Regions from separate parts of the Acidovorax sp. FW305-C-20-28 genome, predicted to be linked through region 3. Evidence: predicted binding sites of a transcription regulator. Region 3 holds the regulator's gene; each other region holds the start of a gene.
The links. Region 3 encodes LexA, which represses DNA repair genes until DNA is damaged. Its sites were predicted from a motif close to ACTGTATNNNNATACAGT; they were not measured.
Positions count from the first base shown of each region.

Region 1 (5,902 bases), on a different contig from region 3:
TGATCCCGCTGTTGGACTGGCAGTTTCTGAAGCGCGCGCTGCCGCCAATGGATGCCATAGGCGTCGCTGCCACTTATGGCAGCGTCAGCGCGGTGACCTTCGTGACGGCGGCTCACATTCTTGACTCCCAGGGCAGTCCGGGAGGTGGCTACATGGCAGCGGCAATGGCGCTCATGGAGTCGCCCGCGATCGTGTTGGCTTTGGTCAGCGCGCAGTGGGCCCGTAGCCGGGCCTTATCCACCGATGGTTCGGGTGCTGCGACGCTGGCTTTGGCAGGAGTCGCTCGCCCGTCCACCCCAGGGGTGTTGCGCGAAGCACTTACCGATGGTGGTACGGTTCTTCTGGTGGGGGCATTGCTGGTCGGTTTGGTATCGGGCCCCGCCGGCGCCAAGGCAATGCAGCCGTTCACAGGCGATTTGTTCAAGGGCTTGCTAGCCTTCTTCCTGCTGGACATGGGCTTGCTGACGGCGCGCCAGATGGCGGGTCTGCGCTCGCTGCCGACATCTCTCTTCGCCTATGCGCTTCTTGCGCCCGTTGTGCACGCGATGCTTGCCCTGGGACTGGCGCGCGTGGCGGGCCTGGGGACGCAGGATGCAACACTGCTCGCAGTGCTTGCCGCCAGTGCCTCCTACATTGCCGTGCCTGCAGTTCTTCGACATGCGGTACCCGAAGCGAGGCCTGCGGTCTACATCGGGCTATCGCTGGGCGTCACTTTTCCGTTCAATTTGCTCGTGGGCATTCCGCTGTACCAGTGGTTGGCAGGGATTGTGATTCGAGCTTGAGCTCTCTTATCGGGGTTCGACGGTCCCACACTCTCTCTGTGGTAGCTTACATGTGCGAACGCTGAAAGGAGTAGCTCGAGATATGCGATCCAATGCGGCCAGTTTCTGTCTGCCTCCCTATTCGGGTTAGCAGGCTGTTGAAATTCACTACTTGCCACCGAACGGCCCCGCTGTAAGTTGCAGGCGCTCAGCAAACGGATTGTTTGACCAACCCTTGATACCGCTTCGCGGTGGGCATCGACCGCTTTTCACCCCCTATTTGCTCGCCTGCGCTCCCATCGCCCTGAGTATTCGCGCCATCCGCACAATGCTGCTGGCCGTCATGGTCAGCTTGAAGTACTGGTCCACCCGCTCAATACCTCGGTAGGCCGTCTCGTGCGTGAGTCACCCACCGAGTCAGTATGCTCTCCCAGCACCGCGCGACCATTGGAATCCGCATCCCAATGCTCGTTTCTTCATTTGGGCGGGCCTGGCTATCCTGGTGTGCTGAAGAGGAGCGCGAGGCTACGCTGGTGCTCCTGGGTGAACGTTCGGATGCCATTGGCGAGATGGCCAGGGATGCGCCGCTCATCAAACGGATCGTTCGCGACACTCGGCGCCGTGGCTATGCAGTCAATAGAGGGGAATGGGCGTCGGAAGCCAGTGTGACCGCCGTTGGCCTGCCCATCCGCATTGGCGAGCATGCGATTGGAGCGATCAATCTCGTTATGCAGGGGAACGCCGTCTCTGAGCGAGAGATTGCCACCAGGTATGTACCGCTGTTACGCTCCCTGGCAGATGAGATATCCCAAGGTGTCGGAAATTCCCCCCGAGGCTGACCATTGATCGAAATCAAGGGTAAACCCGCAATCCTGACGCATCTAGGCTCACCACCATAGTGCAAATTCTAAACCTCTGAGATCAACCTAGGCGAGGTGGAAGACGAAAGCGGTGACCCGGTAGGGAAGCCGCCCAGGCTGTGACCGGCGCTGTTGTCAGCGTCACCAGCGACTGAGCACCTACCATCGCATCCATGTTGCTCACCCTCCACCTCATCAAGATCGCGTCCGGCGACTATCGGGCCCATGTGATGGAAGGCGCACAGCACCTGGGCAACTATGAGGCGACGAGCATCGTCGAGGCCATCCGCCTAGCCGCCGAGAACCCACTTCCCGACCTAACGGGCTTTCACATCTGGTATGAGCACGTCTCGATTGGCAGCGTGCCAGCAGGTGACATGCGGCGCGATACCGAGGCGTTGGCCCGACGGCTGGTCGAGCTGCATGCCCTCTTCAGCAACTCCCAATCGAAAGGATTCCTATGAACGACAGACATGCTGGCGCCTCCAGCGGGCAAGTCGAGCTGGACGGGTTCATCGGCGATTGGACCGTGAAGGACGGGCGATTGAAGCTCACCTGCCTCACTGCGGGAGCGCCGCCCAAGGAAGCCCAGGTGGACGAGGATCCTGAGGCATTGGCAAAGCTGCTGCTGCGGAAGCTGTTGGACGAGTGGAACCGCACCCGGCCGTAGAAACGAACGCGCCCTGCTCGGTCCGATCGGGAGCCTTCAGGGGCCCCTACACCGGCTTGGCAAGCGACGTCGTGTGCACCCGCTGGGCAGGATCAATCACCTCGGCCGGCCCAATCCCGTCGTAGACCACGGCCTTCGACACCGCCACCCGCACCTGCGTGCGATCCCCCTGGTGCTCGACTTCGTAGTGCGTATTGGGGAACGGCAGCGCAATCTCGTCCGGCGGCCCGCCATACCAGACCGGTACCAGAAGGATTGCGGGCGAAGGAAGCAGGTCGGTCATTGGACGATTTTAGAGGCGCCTCCTCTGCCTCAAGTTCGCAGAAATTTTTCCTTTGCTGCCGAACATTTGATCCTCCCGCGCCGGCCCTGATTCCCCCGCTATCGTTTTCAGTGCGAACCGCGCGCAATGGCCTTCAACTGCCCTCGGCGACCTCTTTTCTGTCAGTAGGGCTGTCCGTATACTGTATTTAATTACAGTATTTCGATATGCCAGCCGCCGTCCGCTCCTTCGATACCCAGCACCTTCCCCTCAGCGTGCGGGAGTCCGTCTGGACGGGTGACGACCTGGCCCACCAGAACCATCCCACGATCCCGACCGGCTTCGACAGCCTGGATGCCTCGCTCCCCGGGGGCGGCTGGCCAACTCGCTCCCTGACGGAAGTCCTGTCGCCTCAGGCGCCCCTGTGCGAATGGAGCCTGCTGGGCGGCTGCATTCCATCCCTGATGGAGGGGGACGGCCAGATCCTGCTGGTCTCGCCCCCGCTGCCCCCGCATGCCGGAGGCCTGGCCCAGCGCGGCGTGCACCCGGACCGCCTGGTGTGGATTCGCGCCAAGGCGCCCGCAGATCGGCTCTGGATCACCGAGCAGTTGGTCAAGTCCAACCCCCGTGGCGCTGTGCTGGCCTGGCTGCCCCAGGCGCGTGCGGACCAAGTCCGCCGCCTGCAGGTGCACGCGCAGTCCTGCCAGTCCCCGGTGTTCCTGTTCCGGCCAATCGGTGCGCAGCGGGAGGCTTCGCCTGCACCACTGCGCCTGCTGGCCTCCCTGGGCTCCGGCTGGAACATCCACGTGCAGATCCTTAAGCGCCGCGGCACGCCGTGCCCGGACGCCCTGGAGCTGGAGGCCATCCCTCCGCAGCTGCGCAAGGTGCTGCCGCCGCGCCTGCTGCGCTCCACATCGTTTTCTCTTTCGCGCGAGGAGGCCCCCGATGCTCGGGATCTGGGCCGCACTGCGACCATCCAGCACCCACAGCGCGTCCTGCATCCCCATTGACCTGCCGTCCCTCGCCGTGTGGGCGCTGCAGTTTTCACCGCGGGTGGCAGTGCTGGAGGAGGCTGTGCTGGTCGAAGTGGGGGCGAGCGCGCGCCTGTTCGGGGGGCAGGAGCAACTGCGCCAGCGGGTCGAAGAGGAAGGCACGGCTTTGGGCGTGGAGTGCATCGCCTGGGCGCCCACGGGCGCGGCTGCGCTGGCCCTGGTGCGCGCGGGTGTGTGCGACGGCTTTGCAGGCCCGCTGTCCTCCATCCTGGACAAGCTCCCGCTGGAGACCATCACGGCCGTAGCCTCCCACCTGGGCACGCTGCAGCGCCTGGGCTGCAGGAGCCTTGGCGATGTGCGCAAGCTGCCGCGCGGCGGCCTGAGCCGGCGTTTCGACAAGGACCTACTGACCCGGCTGGACCAGGCCTATGGCCTGCGGCCCGAGGCCTACGAGTGGGTGCTACTGCCGGAGACCTTCAGCGCAAGGCTGGAATTCCAGTTCCGCGTAGAGCATGCCCCTGCGCTGATGTTCGGGGCCCGCCGGTTGCTGATGCAGATGTCCAGCTGGCTGGCGGCCCGGCACATGGGCGTGACCTCGTTCACCCTGCGCTGGTGGCACGACGTCATGCGGGCCAAGACGGCCGGCACGGGCGGCGAGCTGACCGTGGGCACGGCCGAGCCCACCCAGTCGGTGGACCACCTGAGCCGCCTGTTGAACGAACACCTGGCCAAGGTCGAGCTGCAGGCTCCTGCGGGCGATATCGAACTCGTTGCCGTCCGCACCATCCCGATCCAGCAGGAGAGCAAGTCACTGCTGCCCGAGACCATTCGCCAGGGCGAAGCGACCTGGCTGGTGCTGGAGCGCGTGCAGGCGCGCATCGGCAAGGCCGAGGTGGTGCGTCCATTGCTGGCCGAGGACCACCGGCCCGAATGGATGCAGCGCTGGCCCGGCGCAGAAGAGGCAAGGCCACGCGCCGCCCCGGGCCCGTGCCAGCTGCCGGTGCCGGACTGGATCTTCGAGGAGCCACTGCGCCTGGCCGAGCGCGACCACCGCCCTATCTACCAGGGCCCCCTGGTGATGCTGCTGGGTCCCGACCGCGTCGAGGGCGGTTGGTGGCACCGCGTGGGCGAAGGTGCGGATGCGCAGCAGACCAATGTGCAGCGCGACTACTGGGTGGCCCAGAGCCAGCATGCGGGCCGGCTGTGGATCTACCAGCAGCGCCTGGCCAACGACGAGACCGGCTGGTTCCTGCACGGGCGCTACGCCTGAGCGACCTACACCCTACCCGCACCCGTGAGCAGGCTGTATGGCGCTTCCCCTGTATGCAGAGCTGCTCTGCGTCTCCAACTACTCGTTTCTCATCGGCGCCAGCTGGCCCGAGGAGCTGGTCGAGCGCGCCAAGGAGCTGGGCTACAGCGCCATCGCGATCACCGATGAATGCACGCTGGCCGGCGTGGTGCGTGCGCACATGGAGGCCAAGAAGCAAGGCATCCAGCTGCTGATCGGATCGCAGTTTCGGGTGCAGGCGGATTTACCCTTCACCCTGGTGGTGTTGGCCCAAGACATGAACGGCTACGGCAACCTGTGCCAGTTCGTCACCCGCCTGCGACGCTCGTCCGAGAAAGGCACCTACCTGCTGCATCGGGCGGACATCGAAGGCGACACGCTGGCCGACTGCCTGCTGGTGGTCTCGCCCTGCCGCGAGGCCAGCGATGCGCAGCTGGAGGAACTGGGCCAGTGGACCTTGACGCATTTTCTTGGCCGGGCCTGGCTCGGCGTGGACTTGAACCGACGCATCGACGACGAGTTGTGGTTGCACCGCGTGCGCGAACTCTCGGCCCTGACCGAACTGCCGCTCGTGGCCTTGGGCGACGTGCTCATGCACCTGCGCAGCCGCAAACCGCTGCAGGACGTGCTGACCGCGACCAGGGTGGGCAAGCCGCTGACAGAGTGCGGCTACGAGCTGCAGCGCAGCGCGGAGCGGCACCTGCGCAGCCGGGTGCGACTGGCCCAGACCTACCCCGAAGAACTGATGGACGAGACCGTGCGCATCGCCGAGCGCTGCACCTTCAGCCTGGACGAGATCCGCTACCAGTACCCGGATGAGGTGGTACCGCAGGGGCACACCCCGGCCAGCTTCCTACGCCAGGCCACCTACGAAGGTGCCGGTCGCCGCTGGCCCGCCGGCATCCCCACCAAGGTGCAGGCCCAGATCGAGCACGAGCTGGAGCTGATTTGCGACCTGCACTACGAGCACTACTTCCTCACAGTCTTCGACATCGTGAGCTTTGCGAGGTCAGAGAACATCCTCTGCCAGGGCCGCGGCTCGGCCGCCAACAGCGTGGTGTGCTATTGC
Region 1 covers NZ_JBYSYM010000022.1:35,338-41,239, reverse strand. The annotation lists gene AC3WOH_RS23015 (sodium-dependent bicarbonate transport family permease) at 1-782, shown strand, start outside; partial or broken gene AC3WOH_RS23010 (IS5/IS1182 family transposase) at 1,038-1,157, opposite strand; gene AC3WOH_RS23005 (IclR family transcriptional regulator domain-containing protein) at 1,184-1,600, shown strand; gene AC3WOH_RS23000 (hypothetical protein) at 1,795-2,085, shown strand; gene AC3WOH_RS22995 (hypothetical protein) at 2,082-2,291, shown strand; gene AC3WOH_RS22990 (hypothetical protein) at 2,338-2,574, opposite strand; gene imuA (translesion DNA synthesis-associated protein ImuA) at 2,781-3,563, shown strand; gene AC3WOH_RS22980 (Y-family DNA polymerase) at 3,499-4,815, shown strand; gene AC3WOH_RS22975 (error-prone DNA polymerase) at 4,853-5,902, shown strand, end outside.
Region 1: a site for LexA is predicted at 2,755-2,772, ahead of imuA (translesion DNA synthesis-associated protein ImuA). Genes of this name have one in related genera too.

Region 2 (5,902 bases), on a different contig from region 3:
TCTTGGCGTCGGCCTCGATCTCCCTGGCCATCAGGCGGCGCAGCGAGCCGGGATTGTTCAGGATGTCTTCGAGCTTGCCCTGGCTTTCGCGCAGGTCCTTGAGGTCCTGCTCGATCTTGATGGCTTCGAGCCGCGCCAGCTGGCGCAGGCGGATTTCCAGGATGTCCTCGGCCTGGCGGTCCGACAGCGCAAAGCGCGCAATCAGCGAGGCCTTGGGGTCCTCGGCCTGGCGGATGATGGCGATCACCTCGTCGATGTTGAGCAGCACCAGCTGCCGCCCTTCGAGGATGTGGATGCGGTCCAGCACCTTGTCCAGGCGGTGCTGCGAGCGGCGGGTGATGGTGGTCTGGCGGAAGGAGATCCATTCCTCCAGCATCTGGCGCAGCGACTTCTGCACCGGGCGGCCGTCCAGGCCCACCATGGTCAGGTTGATCGGTGCCGAGGTCTCCAGGCTGGTGTGCGCCAGGAGGGCGGTGATCAGCTCCTGCTGCGGAATCTTGCCGGTCTTGGGCTCGAACACCAGGCGCACGGGGGCGTCCTTGCTCGACTCGTCGCGCACCACGTCCAGCACGGCCAGCATGCTGGCCTTGAGCTGGGTTTGCTCCTGGCTCAAGGCCTTCTTGCCGGTCTTGACCTTGGGGTTGGTGATTTCCTCGATCTCTTCGAGCACCTTCTGCGAGCTCACGCCCGGGGGCAGTTCGTTGACCACCAGCTGCCACTGGCCACGCGCCAACTCCTCGATCTTCCAGCGCGCGCGCACCTTGAGGCTGCCGCGGCCGGTGCGGTAGGCGTCGGCAATGTCGCCGGCACTGCTGATGATCTGCCCGCCGCCCGGGTAGTCGGGGCCGGGCACCAGGGCCATCAGGTCGTCCTGCGACAGCGAGGGCGTCTTGATCAGCGCAATGCAGGCGTCGGCAATCTCGCGCAGGTTGTGGCTCGGGATTTCGGTGGCCAGGCCCACGGCAATGCCACTGGCGCCATTGAGCAGCGCGAACGGCAGGCGCGCGGGCAGCTGGCGCGGCTCCTCCGTGCTGCCATCGTAGTTGGGCATGAAATCGACCGTGCCTTCGTCGATCTCGTCGAGCAGCAGGCTGGTGATGCGCGACAGGCGTGCCTCGGTGTAGCGCATGGCCGCAGCGCCATCGCCGTCGCGGCTGCCGAAGTTGCCCTGGCCGTCGATCAGCGGGTAGCGCTGGGCAAAGTCCTGCGCCATGCGCACCAGTGCGTCGTAGGCCGACTGGTCGCCGTGCGGGTGGAAGCGGCCCAGCACATCGCCCACCACGCGGGCGCTCTTGACTGGCTTGGCCGCCGTGTTGCGCGTGGGGCCGCTGTAGCCCAGGCCCATGCGGTCCATGGAGTACAGGATGCGCCGCTGCACGGGCTTCAAGCCATCGCAGACGTCGGGCAGGGCCCGGCCCTTCACGACCGAAAGCGCGTACTCCAGGTAGGCGCGCTGGGCGTAGCCGGCCAGGCCCAGGGAATCATCGCCTCCGTCGTCGGAGGCCGGGAAATCGAGAGTGGGTTGGTCGCTCATTCGTTCTTGTGGGATTCAGGTTCAGTCATTGCGGGCGTCTGCGCCACGCGGTCAGGCGGCAGATTGCCCCGGTTCAGGGCGCCACCCTGCAGTTCCATGCGCACGCGGCCCGTGGCGGTGCGCGGGTTCTTCACAGGCGCCGGCGGCTTGAGCTGGGCGTACAGGCCCAGCACGGTGCGCACGTAGTTCTGCGTTTCCTTGTAGGCCGGGATCTGGTTGCCCGCGCGCTGCACGGCGCCCTCGCCCGCGTTGTAGGCGGCCAGCGCCAGGTCCAGGCGCTCGGGGAACAGGTCGAGCAGGTGGCGCAGGTAGCGCGTGCCCGTGGGCACGTTCACGGCCGGGTCGGTGAGCTTCTTCTCTACCGAGCGCTTGGCGTCGGCGCTCACGCCGAAGCGGGTCGCCGTGGCCGGCATCACCTGCATGAGCCCCACCGCGCCCTTGGGCGAGACGGCATCGGCATCGAAGCCCGATTCCGTGGCGATCAGCGCCTGCAACAGTTCGTAGTCCACGTCGTGCCTGGCCGCAGCGGCACGCAGGTGGTGCTTGACGCGCTTGTAGTCCGGCGCGATGTCGAAAAAGGCCAGCAACCGCGCCCCCGCCGGCGGCAGGGCATGGGGCAGAGGCCGCACGTCGGAGGGCCCGTCGCGTGTGGAGTCGAACTCGTTGCCCTTGAAGAACAGCTGGTAGTTGGCATCCACCTGCTCGGACGCGAAGTGCGTCACGCCGCGCGCATCGACAAAGGCCCAGAGGTCGGCGTGGGCGGCCGTCTGCGCCAGGCCCAGCACCAGGCCTGCGCACAGCAGTCGCAGCCGCTCAGATGTCGATCTCGACCGCATCACCATGCAGTTCCATCAGCTCGCGCCGCGAGGCCGCCTCGCCCTTGCCCATGAGCTTGGTGATCAGGCCCTCGGTCGCGGCGAAGTCCATGCCGCCCAGTTCCACGGGCAGCAGGCGGCGGGTGTCGGGGTTGAGCGTGGTTTCCCACAGCTGCTCGGCATTCATCTCGCCCAGACCCTTGAAACGGCTGATCTGGCACTTCTCGCGCGCCACGCCGTCCTTGGCGCATTTGTCGAGGATGGCAGTGAGCTCGCCGTCATCGAGCGCATACATCTTGGCCGCGGGCTTCTTGCCGCGCGCGGGCACGTCCACGCGGAACAGCGGTGGTCGCGCCACGTAGATGTGGCCGGCCTCGATGAGCTTGGGGAAGTGGCGGAAGAACAGCGTGAGCAGCAGCACCTGGATGTGCGAGCCGTCCACGTCGGCGTCCGACAGGATGCAGACCTTGCCGTAGCGCAGGCCCGAGAGGTCGGGCGTGTCGTTCGGGCCATGCGGGTCCACGCCGATGGCCACCGAGATGTCGTGGATCTCGTTGTTGGCAAACAGGCGGTCGCGCTCCACCTCCCAGGTGTTGAGCACCTTGCCGCGCAGCGGCAGGATGGCCTGGCTTTCCTTGTCGCGGCCCATCTTGGCGCTACCGCCGGCCGAGTCGCCCTCGACCAGGAAGACCTCGTTGTGCGCGATGTCGCGGCTTTCGCAGTCGGTGAGCTTGCCGGGCAGCACGGCCACACCCGAGCCCTTGCGCTTTTCGACCTTCTGGCCGGCCTTCTGACGCGTCTGTGCGGCCTTGATGGCCAGCTCGGCGAGCTTTTTGCCGTAATCGACATGCTGGTTGAGCCAGAGTTCGAGCGTGGGCCGCACGAAGCCCGAGACCAGGCGCACCGCGTCACGCGAGTTCAGGCGCTCCTTGATCTGGCCCTGGAACTGCGGGTCCAGCACCTTGGCCGACAGCACGTAGCTGGCACGGGCGAACACGTCCTCGGGCAGCAGCTTGACGCCCTTGGGCAGCAGGCTGTGCAGCTCGATGAAGCTCTTGACGGCATTGAACAGGCCATCGCGCAGGCCGCTTTCATGCGTGCCGCCAGCGCTGGTCGGGATCAGGTTGACGTAGCTCTCGCGCATGGGCTGGCCGTCTTCGGTGAAGGCCACGCACCAGGAGGCGCCCTCGCCCTCGGCAAAGCTCTCGTTGTTGCGGTCGGCATAGCCCTCGCCCTCGAAGAGCGGGATCACCGGGTCGCCACTGAGGGTCTGCATCAGGTAGTCGCGCAGGCCGCCCTTGTACTGCCAGGTCTGGGTGTCGCGGGTCTTCTCGTTGACCAGGGTCACCGACACGCCGGGCATGAGCACGGCCTTGCTGCGCAGCAGGTGGGTGAGCTCGCCCATGGGCAGCGCGCTCGATTCGAAGTACTTGGCGTCGGGCCAGGCGCGCACGGTGGTGCCCTGCTTGCGCTCGCCAGCCTCCAGCGCGCGCGCCACCAGGGGCTCGACCACGTCGCCGGCCGAGAACACCAGGCGCGCGACCTTGCCTTCGCGGTGGCTGCTCACTTCCAGCCGAGTGGCCAGGGCGTTGGTCACGCTCACGCCCACGCCGTGCAGGCCGCCCGAGAAGCTGTAGGCGCCGCCCTTGCCCTTGTCGAACTTGCCGCCCGCATGCAGGCGGGTGAACACCAGCTCGATCACCGGGGCCTTTTCCTCGGGATGCATGCCGAAGGGGATGCCACGCCCGTCGTCCTCGATGCTGACCGAGCCGTCGGTGTGCAGCGTGACCTTGATCTTCTTACCATGGCCGGCCAGCGCCTCGTCGGCGGCGTTGTCCAGCACCTCCTGGATGATGTGCAGGGGGTTGTCGGTGCGGGTGTACATGCCCGGGCGCTGCTTGACGGGCTCCAGGCCCTTGAGCACGCGGATCGAGCCCTCGGAATATTCGCTGGCGGAAACGGAAGACGGTTTGGCAGACATGCGGCGGATTGTAGTGCGGCGGCGCAGCAAAAGCTGTATGAAAAAACAGGTATTTGCCTGTAGAAAGACCGGCAACTGTACTGCTTGGCCGTGTGCCGGCAGATTGCGGCCAATCTGGCTACATTCTGCGCATGTCTTTGAATACTCCGAAACTGTCCATGTTCCAGGTGCTCGCGTGTGGCGCAGCCATCGTGACCCTGTCCATGGGCACGCGCCACGGCTTCGGCCTGTGGCTGCAGCCCATCACCCAGGAAATGGGCTGGACGCGCCAGACCTTCGCGCTGGCCATCGCCATCCAGAACCTGTCCTGGGGCCTGATCGGCATCTTTGCCGGCATGGCGGCCGACCGCTTCGGCGCCTTCCGCGTGCTGCTGGCCGGCGCCGCGCTGTACGCCGCGGGCCTGGCCGGGATGGCCCTGTCGCCCACGCCCCTGCTCTTTGCGCTGACCACGGGTGTACTGATCGGCGCCGCCCAGGCGGGCACGACCTACGCCGTGATCTACGGCGTGCTGGGCCGCCAGATCGCGCCGGAAAAGCGCTCCTGGGCCATGGGCGTGGCCGCAGCGGCCGGCTCCTTCGGCCAGTTCCTCATGGTGCCCATGGAGGGCTGGCTGATCGCCAACCTGGGTTGGCAGCAGGCGCTGCTGGCGCTGTCGCTGGCGGTGCTGCTCATCGTGCCCCTGGCCTTCGGGCTGCGCGAGCCGGGCTTCAAGGGCTCGGCCCCGGTCAAGCGCGACCAGACCGTCGCCCAGGCGTTGTTCGAGGCCTTCCGCTACCCCAGCTTCACCCTGCTCATGGCCGGCTACTTCGTCTGCGGCTTCCAGGTGGTGTTCATCGGCGTGCACATGCCCAGTTACCTCAAGGACCATGGCCTCTCGCCCCAGGTGGCGAGCTATGCGCTGGCGCTGATCGGGCTGTTCAACGTGTTCGGCACCTACATCGCCGGCACCCTGGGCCAGCGCCTGCAAAAGCGCTACATCCTGGCCTTCATCTACTTTGCGCGGGCCGTGGCCATCGCCATCTTCCTGGTGGTGCCGCTGTCGCCGGCCTCGGTCTACATCTTCTCGGCCGTCATGGGCACTCTGTGGCTGTCCACCATTCCGCCCACCAATGCCACCATCGCCCAGATCTTCGGCGTGCAGCACCTGTCCATGCTGGGCGGCTTCGTCTTCTTCAGCCACCAGATCGGCAGCTTCCTGGGCGTCTGGCTGGGTGGCTACCTCTACGACGCCACGGGCAGCTACGACATCGTCTGGTACATCGCCATCGCCCTGGGCGTGTTCGCGGCCCTGGTGAACCTGCCGGTCAAGGAAAGCCCTATCCAGCGCAGGGCCCCGGTTCCTGCATGATGGCAGGCTAGAAACACCCAATCCCCATGCCTGCCACGCCCGAACCGACACCCTCGCACGCCCCGGCCCTGCCGTTGGTGTGGCGGGTGCTGGCCTGGACGGCCTCCATCCTGGCCTGCCTGGCGGTGTTCGGCCTGTACACGGCCCCGGAATTCATGGTGCTGCTGGCCGACAAGGTGTGGAGCTGCTTCTAGCCCTGACCTCGGGGCACCCGATGCTCTTA
Region 2 covers NZ_JBYSYM010000019.1:49,018-54,919, reverse strand. The annotation lists gene parC (DNA topoisomerase IV subunit A) at 1-1,534, opposite strand, end outside; gene AC3WOH_RS21100 (lytic transglycosylase domain-containing protein) at 1,531-2,370, opposite strand; gene AC3WOH_RS21095 (DNA topoisomerase IV subunit B) at 2,348-4,330, opposite strand; gene AC3WOH_RS21090 (MFS transporter) at 4,462-5,679, shown strand; gene AC3WOH_RS21085 (hypothetical protein) at 5,706-5,873, shown strand.
Region 2: a site for LexA is predicted at 4,363-4,380, ahead of AC3WOH_RS21095 (DNA topoisomerase IV subunit B). Genes of this name have one in related genera too.

Region 3 (5,902 bases):
CGCCGTGGCCCCTGCACAGCCGCCCGCCAGTACGCCCGCGGCCTCTTCGCCCGTGGCGCAAGCAGCGGGCAGGGCGCTGGAGGCGCTGGCATTGCGCCGTGCCCAGATCGCCGCGGCGGCCGCACCCTCGGCATCCTCTGCCTTGCCCGTTGCCACCCCGGCCCCCATGCCTGCAGCCTCCTTGCCGTCTGCGAGGCCGCCGGCCGTGGCGCCCCAGCCCGTGGCTGCAGCACCGCTTGCTGCGCCCGCCGCGGCGGCCCCTGCGGTGTCGAATGTGGGGCAGCGGCCCGCTGCGCGTGCACTGCCTGAGGGCATGGAGGAATACATGGTGCACCGTGTCATGCAGCGCGTGGACGGGGTCCTGGAGCAGCGCCTGCGCGATGCCATCGCCACAGTGGTGCAGGAGCAGACGCGTTCGGTGCTGCCGCGCCTGCGCGAGGAGATCGAATCCGTGGTCCGCCACGCGGTGTACGAGGCCGTGGCCGATGAGCTCGCCGGCAGCCATGCCGCGCCGACAAAGGGATGACAGGGTATTCCCCTGTGGTTTCTCTCACATTTACTCGTGTTCCCTAGTGATCTGGCCCGTAAATTGCGATATGTTCGCCTGCGTTGAGACACAAGAACATTTCTCAGCGTTTATCTTTACTGGAGATTGATATGCAATTGAAGTTGAAACTGACCGTGGTTGCTGCTATCGCAGCTGCTGCTGGTGTGGCCTCTGCACAAGAGCAGGTGGTCAAGATCGGCCACGTGGCTCCGGTTTCCGGCGCTCAAGCCCACTACGGCAAGGACAACGAAAATGGCGCACGCATGGCCATTGAAGAGCTGAACGCACAAGGTGTGACGATCGGCGGCAAGAAGATCAAGTTCGAGCTGCAGGCAGAAGACGACGCTGCGGATCCGAAGCAAGGCACGGCTGCTGCACAGAAGCTGTGCGACGCCAAGGTTGCTGGCGTTGTCGGTCACCTCAACTCCGGTACCACCATCCCCGCTTCCAAGGTCTACAACGACTGCGGCATCCCCCACGTGACCGGCGCGGCCACGAACCCCAACCTGACCAAGCCAGGCTACAAGACCACGTTCCGCATCATCGCCAACGACAACGCCCTGGGCGCTGGCCTGGCTGCCTACGCCGTGGACACCCTGAAGCTCAAGTCGGTCGCCATCATCGACGACCGTACGGCTTACGGCCAAGGCGTTGCCGACGTGTTCAAGAAGACCGCTGCCGCCAAGGGCATGAAGGTGGTGGACGAGCAGTTCACGACCGACAAGGCCACGGACTTCATGGCCATCCTGACCGCCATCAAGGCCAAGAACCCTGACGCCATCTTCTACGGCGGCATGGACCCCCAAGGCGGCCCGATGCTGCGCCAGATGGAACAGCTGGGCATGGGCAACGTGAAGTACTTCGGTGGTGACGGCATCTGCACGGCCGAAATCGCCAAGCTGGCTGCCGGCGCCAAGACCCTGGCCAACGTGATCTGTGCCGAAGGCGGCGCATCGCTGGCCAAGATGCCTGGCGGCACGGCCTGGAAGGCCAAGTACGACGCCAAGTACCCCAACCAGTTCCAGGTGTACAGCCCCTACACCTACGACGCCACGTTCCTGATCGTGGACGCCATGAAGCGTGCCAACTCGGTCGACCCCAAGGTCTACACCCCCGAGCTGCTGAAGGCCAACTTCAAGGGCGTGACCTCCACGATCGCCTTCGAACCCAACGGCGAAATGAAGAACCCAGCCATCACCTTGTACAACTACAAGGACGGCAAGAAGACCCCTCTGAACTAAATCACGGCTTGCCTTCAACCGGCTAACGTCGTTGGGGAGCCTTGCCGTGCTACAGCACTGTCTGCGGCTCCCCGCCTAGTTATCCGGCTGAATGCAATCCGTGCGGGTGCGCTGCCTTCGGGTGGTGCCCTTCAGAAACAAAAAAGGCTTCCTTCGGGAAGCCTTTTTTGTTGGTGACCGCCGTGTTGCGGCGCTCGTGATTGCTTGCTAGCGCCGCACCTGCAGCGAACCGGGGTTCACGATGTTGGTCGGCGTGCCCTTGATGAAGTTCACCACATTGTCGAAGGCCGCACCAAAGTAGAGCTCGTAGCTGTCCTGCTCCACATAGCCGATGTGCGGCGTGCAGATGCAGTTTTCCAGCCGCAAGAGGGCATGGCCCTGCAGGATGGGCTCGCTCTCGAACACGTCCACAGCGGCCATGCCGGGTCGGCCGCGGTTCAGTGCCGCGATCAGGGCATCGGGCTCCACCAGCTCGGCGCGCGAGGTGTTCACGAACAGCGAGGTGGGCTTCATGCACGACAGGTCTTCGAGCGAGATGATGCCGCGCGTCTCGTCGTTCAGGCGCAGGTGCACCGAGATCACGTCGCACTGCGAGAAGAACTCCTCGCGCGTGCTGGCGGCCTGGTAGCCATCGGTCAGGGCTTGCGCGCGCGAGGCCTCGCGGCCCCAGACGCGCACGTTCATGCCGAAGGCCTTGCCATAGCCGGCCACCAGCTGGCCGATGCGGCCATAGCCCCAGATGCCCAGCGTCTTGCCGCGCAGCACCGAGCCCAGCCCGAAATTGGAGGGCATGGATGCGGCCTTGAGCCCGGATTGCTGCCAGGCCCCGTGTTTGAGGTTGGAGATGTACTGCGGCAGCCGGCGCGTGGCCGCCATCACCAGGGCCCAGGTCAGCTCGGCCGGTGCCACGGGTGAGCCTACCCCCTCGGCCACGGCGATGCCGCGCTCGGTGCAGGCGGCCACATCCACGTGGTTGCCCACCTTGCCGGTCTGGGCGATGAGCTTGAGGCGGGGGAGTTTCTCGACGAGCTGGCGCGTGATCTGGGTGCGTTCGCGCACCAGCACGATGATGTCGGCATCCTTGAGCCGCACCGACAACTGTCCCAGGCCCTTGACGGTGTTGGTGTAGACCTTAGCGGTGTAGGCGTCAAGCCGGCTGGCGCAATGGAGCTTGCGCACTGCATCCTGGTAGTCGTCGAGGATCACGATGTTCATCCCGACATTGTGCCTTGGCGCGCCGCAGTCTTTGCGTCCCAAGCCCCGTCGGGCGTGCTGCATTTGCAACGCTGCGTGAATGCCCGGGCCCTGGCGGCGCAGAACGGGGTCAAAAGGGCTTGGTGCAGCCCTCGCGGCCAACCCCAGGCGGGCGGAGCAGGGGCGTCGGAAGGTCCGGTGCCGCACGCGCTGAGGGGCACGCGTGGCCGTGCACTCAGTGCTGCAGCGCCTCGCGCGCGGCCATGCGGTCGAGCTCTGCGCAGACGTCGGCCATGCGGCCAGAGATCACGAGGCGGCCGGCATCGGCGCCCGAGGCCGCCGTGCGCAGCACGCGCACCACATGGGGTGCCTGGGTGTGGCCGTGCGCAGCGTCGGTGCCTGGGGTGGTGCCGTGCTGCAGGCCACGTGCTCCTGCTGCAGTCTGCATGGCCTCGTCGCGCGGCATGCGGGCCGCAGCGGGGCATGCGGGCGCTGCGTGGGCGGGCACTGGCACCTTGCAGGTGCGTGCAGGCCGTACCGTGGCGCCGTGGTCGTACCCGCCACGTATGGCGGGCTGCAGCCAGCGTGCCAGTGCGTGCAGTGGGTGGGAGAAGGCCGAGAGGGTCAGGGAAGCAATTCGCATGTGAAGACTCCGAAGGTCGGTGGTGAACACAGGCAGGATTGCGAAGACAAGTGCGCAGCCCAGGGCTGACCAGCGGCGGCGCCGAAAACCGGCACCCCGCCCGCCAAACGCCCGCCACCTGGGCGGCGCAACGGCGATTACATGAGCATGGTGTTGCGAATCAGGCCGACCGCCAGGCCCTCGATCTCGAAGGTTTCGCCGGGCTGCACGGTGATCACGGGGTAGTCGGGGTTCTCGGGCAGCAGCTCGATGCCGGTGGCCGTGCGGCGCAGGCGCTTGACGGTGACGTCGTCGCCCAGGCGGGCCACGATGATCTGGCCATTGCGCGCCTCGCGCGTGGACTGCACGGCCAGCAGGTCGCCGTCCATGATGCCGGCATCGCGCATGGACATGCCACGCACCTTGAGCAGGTAATCGGGCTTGTGCTGGAACAGGTTGTTTTCCAGGCTGTAGGTCTGATCGACATGCTCCTGCGCGAGAATGGGCGAACCTGCGGCGACCCGGCCGATCAGGGGCAGCACCAGCTGCGACAGGCCGGGAATGGGCAGGCTGAACTGGGTGCCGCGCGCTGCATTGATGGAGCGCACCGTGTCGCCACGCAGGCGGATGCCGCGCGAGGTGCCGCTGACCAGTTCGATCACCCCTTTGCGGGCCAGGGCCTGCAGATGCTCTTCTGCCGCATTGGCGGATTTGAAGCCCAGCTCGGTCGCGATCTCGGCGCGGGTGGGTGGGGCGCCGGTACGCGCAATGGCGGTCTGGATCAGGTCCAGAATCTGTTGCTGGCGGGCCGTGAGCTTGGGGTTGTCGAGCATGGTGGTTTCCAGTGGGTGCCGGTACAGTGGCAAATGACTGTCTTTTAATCCAGTAACTGTATTTTTCACCAGTTTTTCGGAGTATGCAAGTGAGTGCGCAAAAAATTGTGGTTCTGGGTACGGGCGGCACCATTGCCGGCACCGCTGCGCAGGCGGGGGACAACATCGGCTACACAGCCGCACAGGTGGGGGTGGGCGAGCTGCTGGCCGCGGTTCCGGGGCTGGAGGCCTTGGCCGGCGGGCCCTTCGTGGTCGAGCAGGTGGCCCAGATCGACAGCAAGGACATGGAGCACGGCGTATGGCGTGCGCTGGCGCAGCGCTGCGCCGAATGCCTGGACGACCCGGCCGTTCGCGGCATCGTCATCACCCATGGCACCGACACCATCGAAGAGACGGCTTGGTTCCTGCATTCCGTGCTGGATGCCAGGAAGCCCGTGGTGCTGACCTGCGCCATGCGGCCGGCGACGGCGCTGGTGCCCGATGGCCCGCAGAACCTGCTCGATGCCGTGGCCGTGGCCACCACGCAGGGTGCGCAGGGCGTGGTCGTCGTGGCGGCCGGCACCATCCATGGTGCCCAGCGCGTGCAAAAGGTGCACCCCTACCGGGTCGACCCCTTCAGTTCCGGCGACGCCGGGCCGCTGGGCTGGGTGGAAGAGGGCGCGGCCCGGCTGGTGCAGGCCTGGCCGCAGTCTGCTGGCGCCAAGGGTGCGGGTGCCCTCACGGCAGTGCCTGCCGATACACCCTGGCCCTGGGTGGAGCTGGTGGTCAGCCACGCGGGTGCCAGCGGCCGTGCCGTGGATGCGCTGGTGCGCGAGGGCGTGCGGGGCCTGGTGGTGGCCTGCACGGGCAATGGCACCATCCACCATGCACTGGAGGCAGCGCTGCTGCGTGCCCAGGCCGTGGGGGTGCGCGTGGTGCGTTCCACGCGTTGCAGCGAAGGCCAGTTGCTGCCCACAGCCGGCGATGGCCTGGCCGCCATGCCCGGCCTGTCGCCTGCCAAGGCCCGCGTGAGCCTGGTGCTTGATCTGCTGGGCTGACAACCCACCATGTTCACTGCCCTTCGCTCCCACGTATGGGCCTACCCGGCGCTGGAGGTGGTGCACATCGTGGGCATTGCACTGCTGCTGGGCAATCTGGTGCTGCTCGAGCTGCGGGTGTTTGGCTGGGGCGCGACCATTGCGCCCCGCGATCTGGCGCGCCTGAGCCTCTCGCTGGCGCTGTGCGGCTTTGGCCTGGCAGCCCTGTCGGGCCTGGTGATGTTTGCCACCCAGCCGCAGGAGCTGCTGTCCAACCGGGCATTCACCCTCAAGATGCTGTTGTTGATGCTTGCCGCCTGCAACGCGGCGTGGTTTCATGGGCGCGGTTCACTCGCGCGGCTCGATGGCCTGGCGCGGGCGCAGATGCTGCTGTCCACCCTCATCTGGCTGGCCGTCGTGGCTTGTGGTCGCTGGATAGCGTACTTGTA
Region 3 covers NZ_JBYSYM010000003.1:38,702-44,603, forward strand. The annotation lists gene AC3WOH_RS05245 (hypothetical protein) at 1-526, shown strand, start outside; gene AC3WOH_RS05250 (branched-chain amino acid ABC transporter substrate-binding protein) at 658-1,788, shown strand; gene AC3WOH_RS05255 (D-2-hydroxyacid dehydrogenase family protein) at 1,996-3,003, opposite strand; gene AC3WOH_RS05260 (hypothetical protein) at 3,218-3,625, opposite strand; gene lexA (transcriptional repressor LexA) at 3,763-4,437, opposite strand; gene AC3WOH_RS05270 (asparaginase) at 4,521-5,474, shown strand; gene AC3WOH_RS05275 (hypothetical protein) at 5,484-5,902, shown strand, end outside.

Region 4 (5,902 bases), on a different contig from region 3:
CTCTCCAGGTCAACGCAGCCAGTCCCCGTGCAGGGGTCATCCCCTCAGGCACGGCCTCCAGCGGGTACTGGTACTTGATTTCATCAAGGCTGAAGGTGCAGCGCGCCGCGATCTCCAGCGTGGCCGCCAGCAGTTCTGGCGGGTAGATGCCGGCCAGGCGCACGCGCTGGCGCAAATGGCGCTCCGCATTGGGCTGCAGCGCAAAACCGCATTCGGCTACGGTGCAGCCCTGGCGCACAGCCGTGATCACGTCCTGCAGCGGTTTGTGCGAGCGCACGTGCATATGCACATCGCCCGCAGCCACAAGGGGCACTGCCGTCTGAAGCGATACCTGCTGCAGCGTGGCAAGCCACAGGTCGTCATCGGGTCCAAGTAGCAGCTCCACCCCCAGCCAGAAACGCTGGCCGAATTGGGCTTGCGCCTCTTGCACGCAAGCCAGCAACGCGCTGGTGTCCATGGCGTGCTGAACGCTGCGGTCCGGCATGAGCAGCAGTTCGCAGTCCTGCAGTTGGGCCACATCGGACAAGGGCCCCAGCTCGTAAGTGCCTTTGGGGGCGGTACGGCGTGCAGCGCTGATGAACTCGCACAGATTGCCCCAGCCCTCGACATTGCGCGGCAATGCAACCAGCCGGAAGCCGGGGTAGGCGAACTCGCTGCCCGGTATGAACTGCAGGCCCAGTTCCTTGGCCGGACCATGTGCTCTCACCACGCCGGCCACTGAGCACTCATCGGTGAGCGCCAGGGCACGATAGCCCAACTTGGCCGCACGCGCCACCAGGTCCTGGGGCTGCGATGCCCCGCGCTGAAAGCTGAAGTTGGAGATGCAGTGCAGCTCGGCATAGTCCGGCAGCGCCAGCGATGGGGTGGGTATGACCGACGCGCGATCAGGAATGGTGTGGGTCATTGCACGGACCTCTCACGCGTACAGGCCCTGCAGGAACCAGCGGTCCCGGGACGCTCCGGCAGGCGCATGCGCCAAGCGTTCACGAAAGATCCAGACACGGCCGGCCCCAGGGCTCAGGGCCACGAAATAATCGCGCTGTACCAGGCCACTGCGCTCGCCGATCCCGTTCTCGTCGGCCTTTGGCGTACCCCCCTCCTCCCACCAGGCCGCATCGAACCGGTGCGGCCCGGCCAGCAGGCCCAACTGCCCCTGGTAGCACGGCCGGTGGCCCTGCATGGCCAGGCGCTGCGGGGTGCGCAGCAGCCAGGTGGGCCACAGCACGGCCTCGGGCGCATGCTCGCCCTGCGGCACCTTCGATGCGGGCACCGGGCCCGCACCGGCCATGGGCTGCCAGCGCTGCATGCATTCGGGCCGGTGGTCCGCCAGCAAGGTGACGGACTGCACGGCATCCGCTCCCAGGCGGGCCGACAGGCGCTCGACCAGCTGGTGCCAGGCCTCGCCCTCCTGGTCTCCGGCGGCCGACGATCCGTCGGGCGGCAGCAGGTGGGCGCTGGCATGTGGCAGGGGCGCGGTCTCCAGCGCACGCAACGTGATCTGGTTGGCGGGCGCGGCCAGGGGCGTGCGCGCCAGGTTCTCGGCCAGCAGGCGGCGCAGGTGGGCCAGTTCGTGCGTGGGCTTGGCCGTGCGCACAGGCAGCGCATGCCAGGGCGCGATGGCCACGCCATCCACCCGGCGCAGGTCGTGGCGCCAGGCCAACTCCAGCGCCAGCACGCCCTGCTGGCGCGCCTGCAGCCAGGCCTGCAGGGCCGACAGCAGGCGGCTGGCCGACCACAGCAGCGCATCGGCCGAGGTGGCCAGCGCGGGCAGCTCGGCCGTCAGCTCGAAGCGCTCGGGCAGCTCCACCCAGGTGTGGTTGTGCGCGATGTGGCCGTAGGCCCGGTCCAGCGCCAGCAGCACGGCCGCGCCCAGGCGCCGGGCCACGCCATCGCGCGGCAGCGCGCGCAAGGCCCCCCAGGTGCGGCAGCCCATGCGCGCCAGGCTGGGCAGGTGCGGGTGCAGCGCCGTCAGCGTGTGCAGCGGCAGGCCATCGGGCAGGTGCCGGGGCACGGGCTGGCCCGCCAGGCGCAGGCGCAGCAGGGCCAGGGCCTGCAGCGAGGTGGGGGCTTGGGCAAAGGGGGTGGGCTGCGCACCGGGAGCGCCTGGTTCGCCTGACTCGGGTGACGATGCCGCCGCCTCCAACGGCCACGCAGGGCCGCGTAACTGCAGTTGCGCCAGCAGGGCCTCACGGCCGCCCCACAGGCGCTCGGTGGCAGACACTTCGAGCAGCAAGGCCTCGTTCTCCAGCCGCGCTACGCGCGGCGTGAACTGCAGCGCCCACCAATGCTCGTGTGGGGCCTGCGGCAAAGGCTGGCGCTGGCCGGCAGCCAGCGCCGGCAGGGCCACACCTGGGCCAGCGGCGCCATCAATGGGGGTGGGAGGCAATGGCCATGCGATCCAGTGCATGCAGCACACCTCCTGCAGGCAGGCGATCCAGCCAGGCCGCCCCTGGCAGCACCACGGCAGGCCGCGCTGGCTGTTGCGGCTGCGGCGATGGCAGTGCACGCCGCCCCTGGCCGCGCGCTGCCGATGCGGCCAGTACCCGGGCCAGCGCCGGGTTGCTGGCCGGCAGCACCAGGGGCTGCTCCATGGGCGGCCCACGGCGCTTGAGCACCTGCACCTGCAGCTCGGCGCCGCCCGATGCGGACACGGTCTCGACCCACAGCCGCAGCGGCGCAGGCGATGCCTGCTGGCGCACCTTGGCCGGGCGGAACACCCACAGCAACTGCCCCATCTGCGCGGCCGCCAGCTGCAGCCGCCGCAGCGACTCGGGCGCGGCCTGCGGCAGCCAGGCCAGCACCGCCTGCACATCGCGGCAGCGCAGGGCCTGCTCGGCCGCCCAGAGCGCCTGTGCTGCAGACGGGGCCTGCACGCGGCACAGCCGCGCTGCATCCAGCCCGCCCGCGCGCAAGGCGGGCGCAAAGGGCTCATGGGGCGGTGCCACCAGCACCACGGCCCCCGGCCGTGCGGCCGTGGCCTGGGCCAGGGCTGGCAGCACCAGTTGCCACACATGCAGGCCCGTAGCCGGCTGGAGCACTTCCGTCATGGCCCCCAGGGGCCAGCCCCCGCCGGGCAACTGCGCATCGAGGCCGGCATGCCCCGTGGCCTGCACCCGTGCTGCGGCGGATGTGCCCAACTGGTCGGCCAGCCACACCCCTGCCAGCCGGGGCGGGGCACCAGCGGGCACGGAACGGAGGGGGACGGCGGACATGAGCGAGGCAACCCGGGATGGACATGCACAGGGTCAGACACAAAGGTGCGGCTTGCGCACCCCACCCCGGGGCGTCCAGCGCAGCAGGGCTAGGGGGGCGATGAAATACTGTATTTTCATACAGTTATCGTACCCCTATTCCGCTGCCCGCAGCTGCTTTTCAGAGCATTCCTGCGGGGCATTGGCTGCCACGCCCAAAAAGGGGCGCCGTTGGCCATGGCCAAAAGAAAAGGCCTGCGCAGTGGAGGCCCTGAAATGACAAAAGGCCTGCAGAATTGCTTCTGCAGGCCTTGCCAATAATGGTCGGAGCGGCGGGATTCGAACTCGCGACCCTCTGCTCCCAAAGCAGATGCGCTACCAGGCTGCGCTACGCTCCGACAGCTCGTATTCTAACCCGGGAAATTTCGGGTTCTGGCCAAATGCGCGCTTTTTTTGATTTTTTTGCAGCGACTGCACCGGACCAGGGTTCCATCGGCAGTGCTGTCCTGCATCCAGGGGCGATGCAGACTGCGCGACGGGGCAAACTCAACCAACTCTCTTTCTACGACAACACTGCGCAGCGCCGGGCCAGCGATCTGCGCGGGCAGCAAGCACATGTGCTGCGGCCCGATGGCATGCCCGCCTTCAGCGGCTGGTCGGGCCTGGGCCGCGGCCGGCCAGGTGGCGGAAGGTGATGCGGCCCTTGGTCAGGTCGTAGGGCGACATTTCCAGCGAGACCTTGTCGCCCGCCAGGATGCGGATGTGGTGCTTGCGCATCTTGCCGCCGGTGTAGGCAATCAGCTGGTGACCGTTGTCCAGCGTCACGCGAAAGCGCGAGTCAGGCAACACTTCGGTCACGGAGCCTTGCATTTCAATCAGTTCTTCTTTGGCCATGTTCTCTTGTCTTTTCAAAAATCAAAAAATCTGGTGATCGGCGCCTGAACGCTGGGGCATCCACCACGGCCGATGCAGCGTGGTCGGGCTCGACACACGGTGCGTTGCGGGCGGTGGGAGTCGCTGCACCCGGGGCGCAGATCAGGCAGAGGGCCGGGGAGACGGCTTCAATGGACAGGCAGAGCGCTGTGCAGAGCCTGTCGATTGTACCGCGATGTACCCGCCCTTGCCTATGGCGCAGGCGCCGCAGTGTCGCGGCGCGGCACCAGGGGGCCGTCAGGCCGCGGGATCACGGCCCTGCACGGCCACTTCCAGCGTGCGCACCAGGTCGGTCTGGGTGATGATGCCCACCAGGTGCCCGCCCTCGTCGACGATGGGGATGTGGTGGTGCCCGCCCTGCGAGAACAGCGGCACCAGGTCCATGGCGTGCTGGGCCACGCGCGCCACCTGCACAGGGTGCGACATGATCTCGCCCACGCGGGACGGCTGGCCGCCGCGGCCCTTGACGAGGGCGCGCAGGCGCTGGCCCAGGCCTTCGTGCAGGTCGAGGTTGGCCAGGCGCATGAAGTCGGCCACCGTGACGATACCCACCACCTGCCGATCCGCATCCACCACGGGCAGGGCCTTGATCTTCTCCAGGCGCATCAAGGTCCACGCCTCCTTGAGCGACACCCCCTGCTCCACCGCCATGGCCGGCCGGGACATGATGTCCACGCAGCGCACATCGCCCAGCGTGCGTTGGAAGGCGGCACGGCCTGCCAGCTCCAGCAGGCCCTCCAGGTCGGCGCGGCTCACGTCCAGCACCTGGTTGTAGTGCGCCAGCGCGGCATCCACGTCCGATGCCGCAAACGCCCCCTTGGCCACGGCCGTGCGCGCCGGCGACTGCTGCGGGTGCGGGTAGCGGCGCCCGGTCAGGCTGTTGTAGACCACCCCTGCCAGCAGCAGCACCAGCACGTTGAAGAGGACCGGAAACACCGCCAGGTGCAGGCCATCGCTGGCCGTCAGCACCACGTACAACGCCATGGAACCGCCGGGCGGGTGCAGACAGCGCAGCGGCACCATGAGTGCAATGGCCAGGCCTACGGCCAGCGCGCCCGCCACGGCCGGGTCGGGCACCAGCGCCGCACACCCGGCCCCCACCAGGGCCGACAGGGTGCTGCCGCCCAGCACCGGCCAGGGCTGGGCCAGCGGGCTCGAGGGCATGCCGAACACCAGCACGGCGCTGGCGCCCAGCGCGCCCAGCATCCAGGGCCCGTGGGCATGGCCTGTGCCCACCCACCAGCGGCTGAGCACTGCCGTCAGGAAGATGCCCAGCACCGCCCCCACGATGAAGCGCAGATGCTCGCGGCCATCGATGCCCAGCGGGGCCGGCCAGAAGTGGCGCAGCCAGCGCACGATGCGCACGCGCGCCGGCAAGCGGGGCACTGGGGCCCGCAGGGCCGGGGATGGGGTTGGATCGGACTCCGGTGCAGGAGCAGAAGGCTGGGATGGCTGGGGCGATGGGGCAGACATGGGACGGAACATTCGCACACGGGCAGGCGCGGCCCCTGCCGCACAGGACGCCGAACACATGCCATGCTGCATGCAGCCCGCCATTTTGCCGGGGACTGGCCTGCCATGCACCAAGCGGGTGCAAGCCAGCCATGGCACGATGGGCAAGAAGCAGTCCGCCCTATGCTCGAAACTACCTAGCTCCCGGGGGTAAACAGCCACCCAAGGCTGCAAAAACATGATCTATACTGCATGTACACCGATGTTAATGCAGTTTACTTCACCTATTTTTGAGCACCATCCGTGCCATGAAACAGGGCTCTCGC
Region 4 covers NZ_JBYSYM010000023.1:86,129-92,030, forward strand. The annotation lists gene AC3WOH_RS23840 (error-prone DNA polymerase) at 1-904, opposite strand, end outside; gene AC3WOH_RS23845 (Y-family DNA polymerase) at 917-2,407, opposite strand; gene imuA (translesion DNA synthesis-associated protein ImuA) at 2,367-3,212, opposite strand; tRNA gene AC3WOH_RS23855 (tRNA-Pro) at 3,513-3,589, opposite strand; gene infA (translation initiation factor IF-1) at 3,837-4,085, opposite strand; gene AC3WOH_RS23865 (HPP family protein) at 4,362-5,597, opposite strand.
Region 4: a site for LexA is predicted at 3,320-3,337, ahead of imuA (translesion DNA synthesis-associated protein ImuA). Genes of this name have one in related genera too.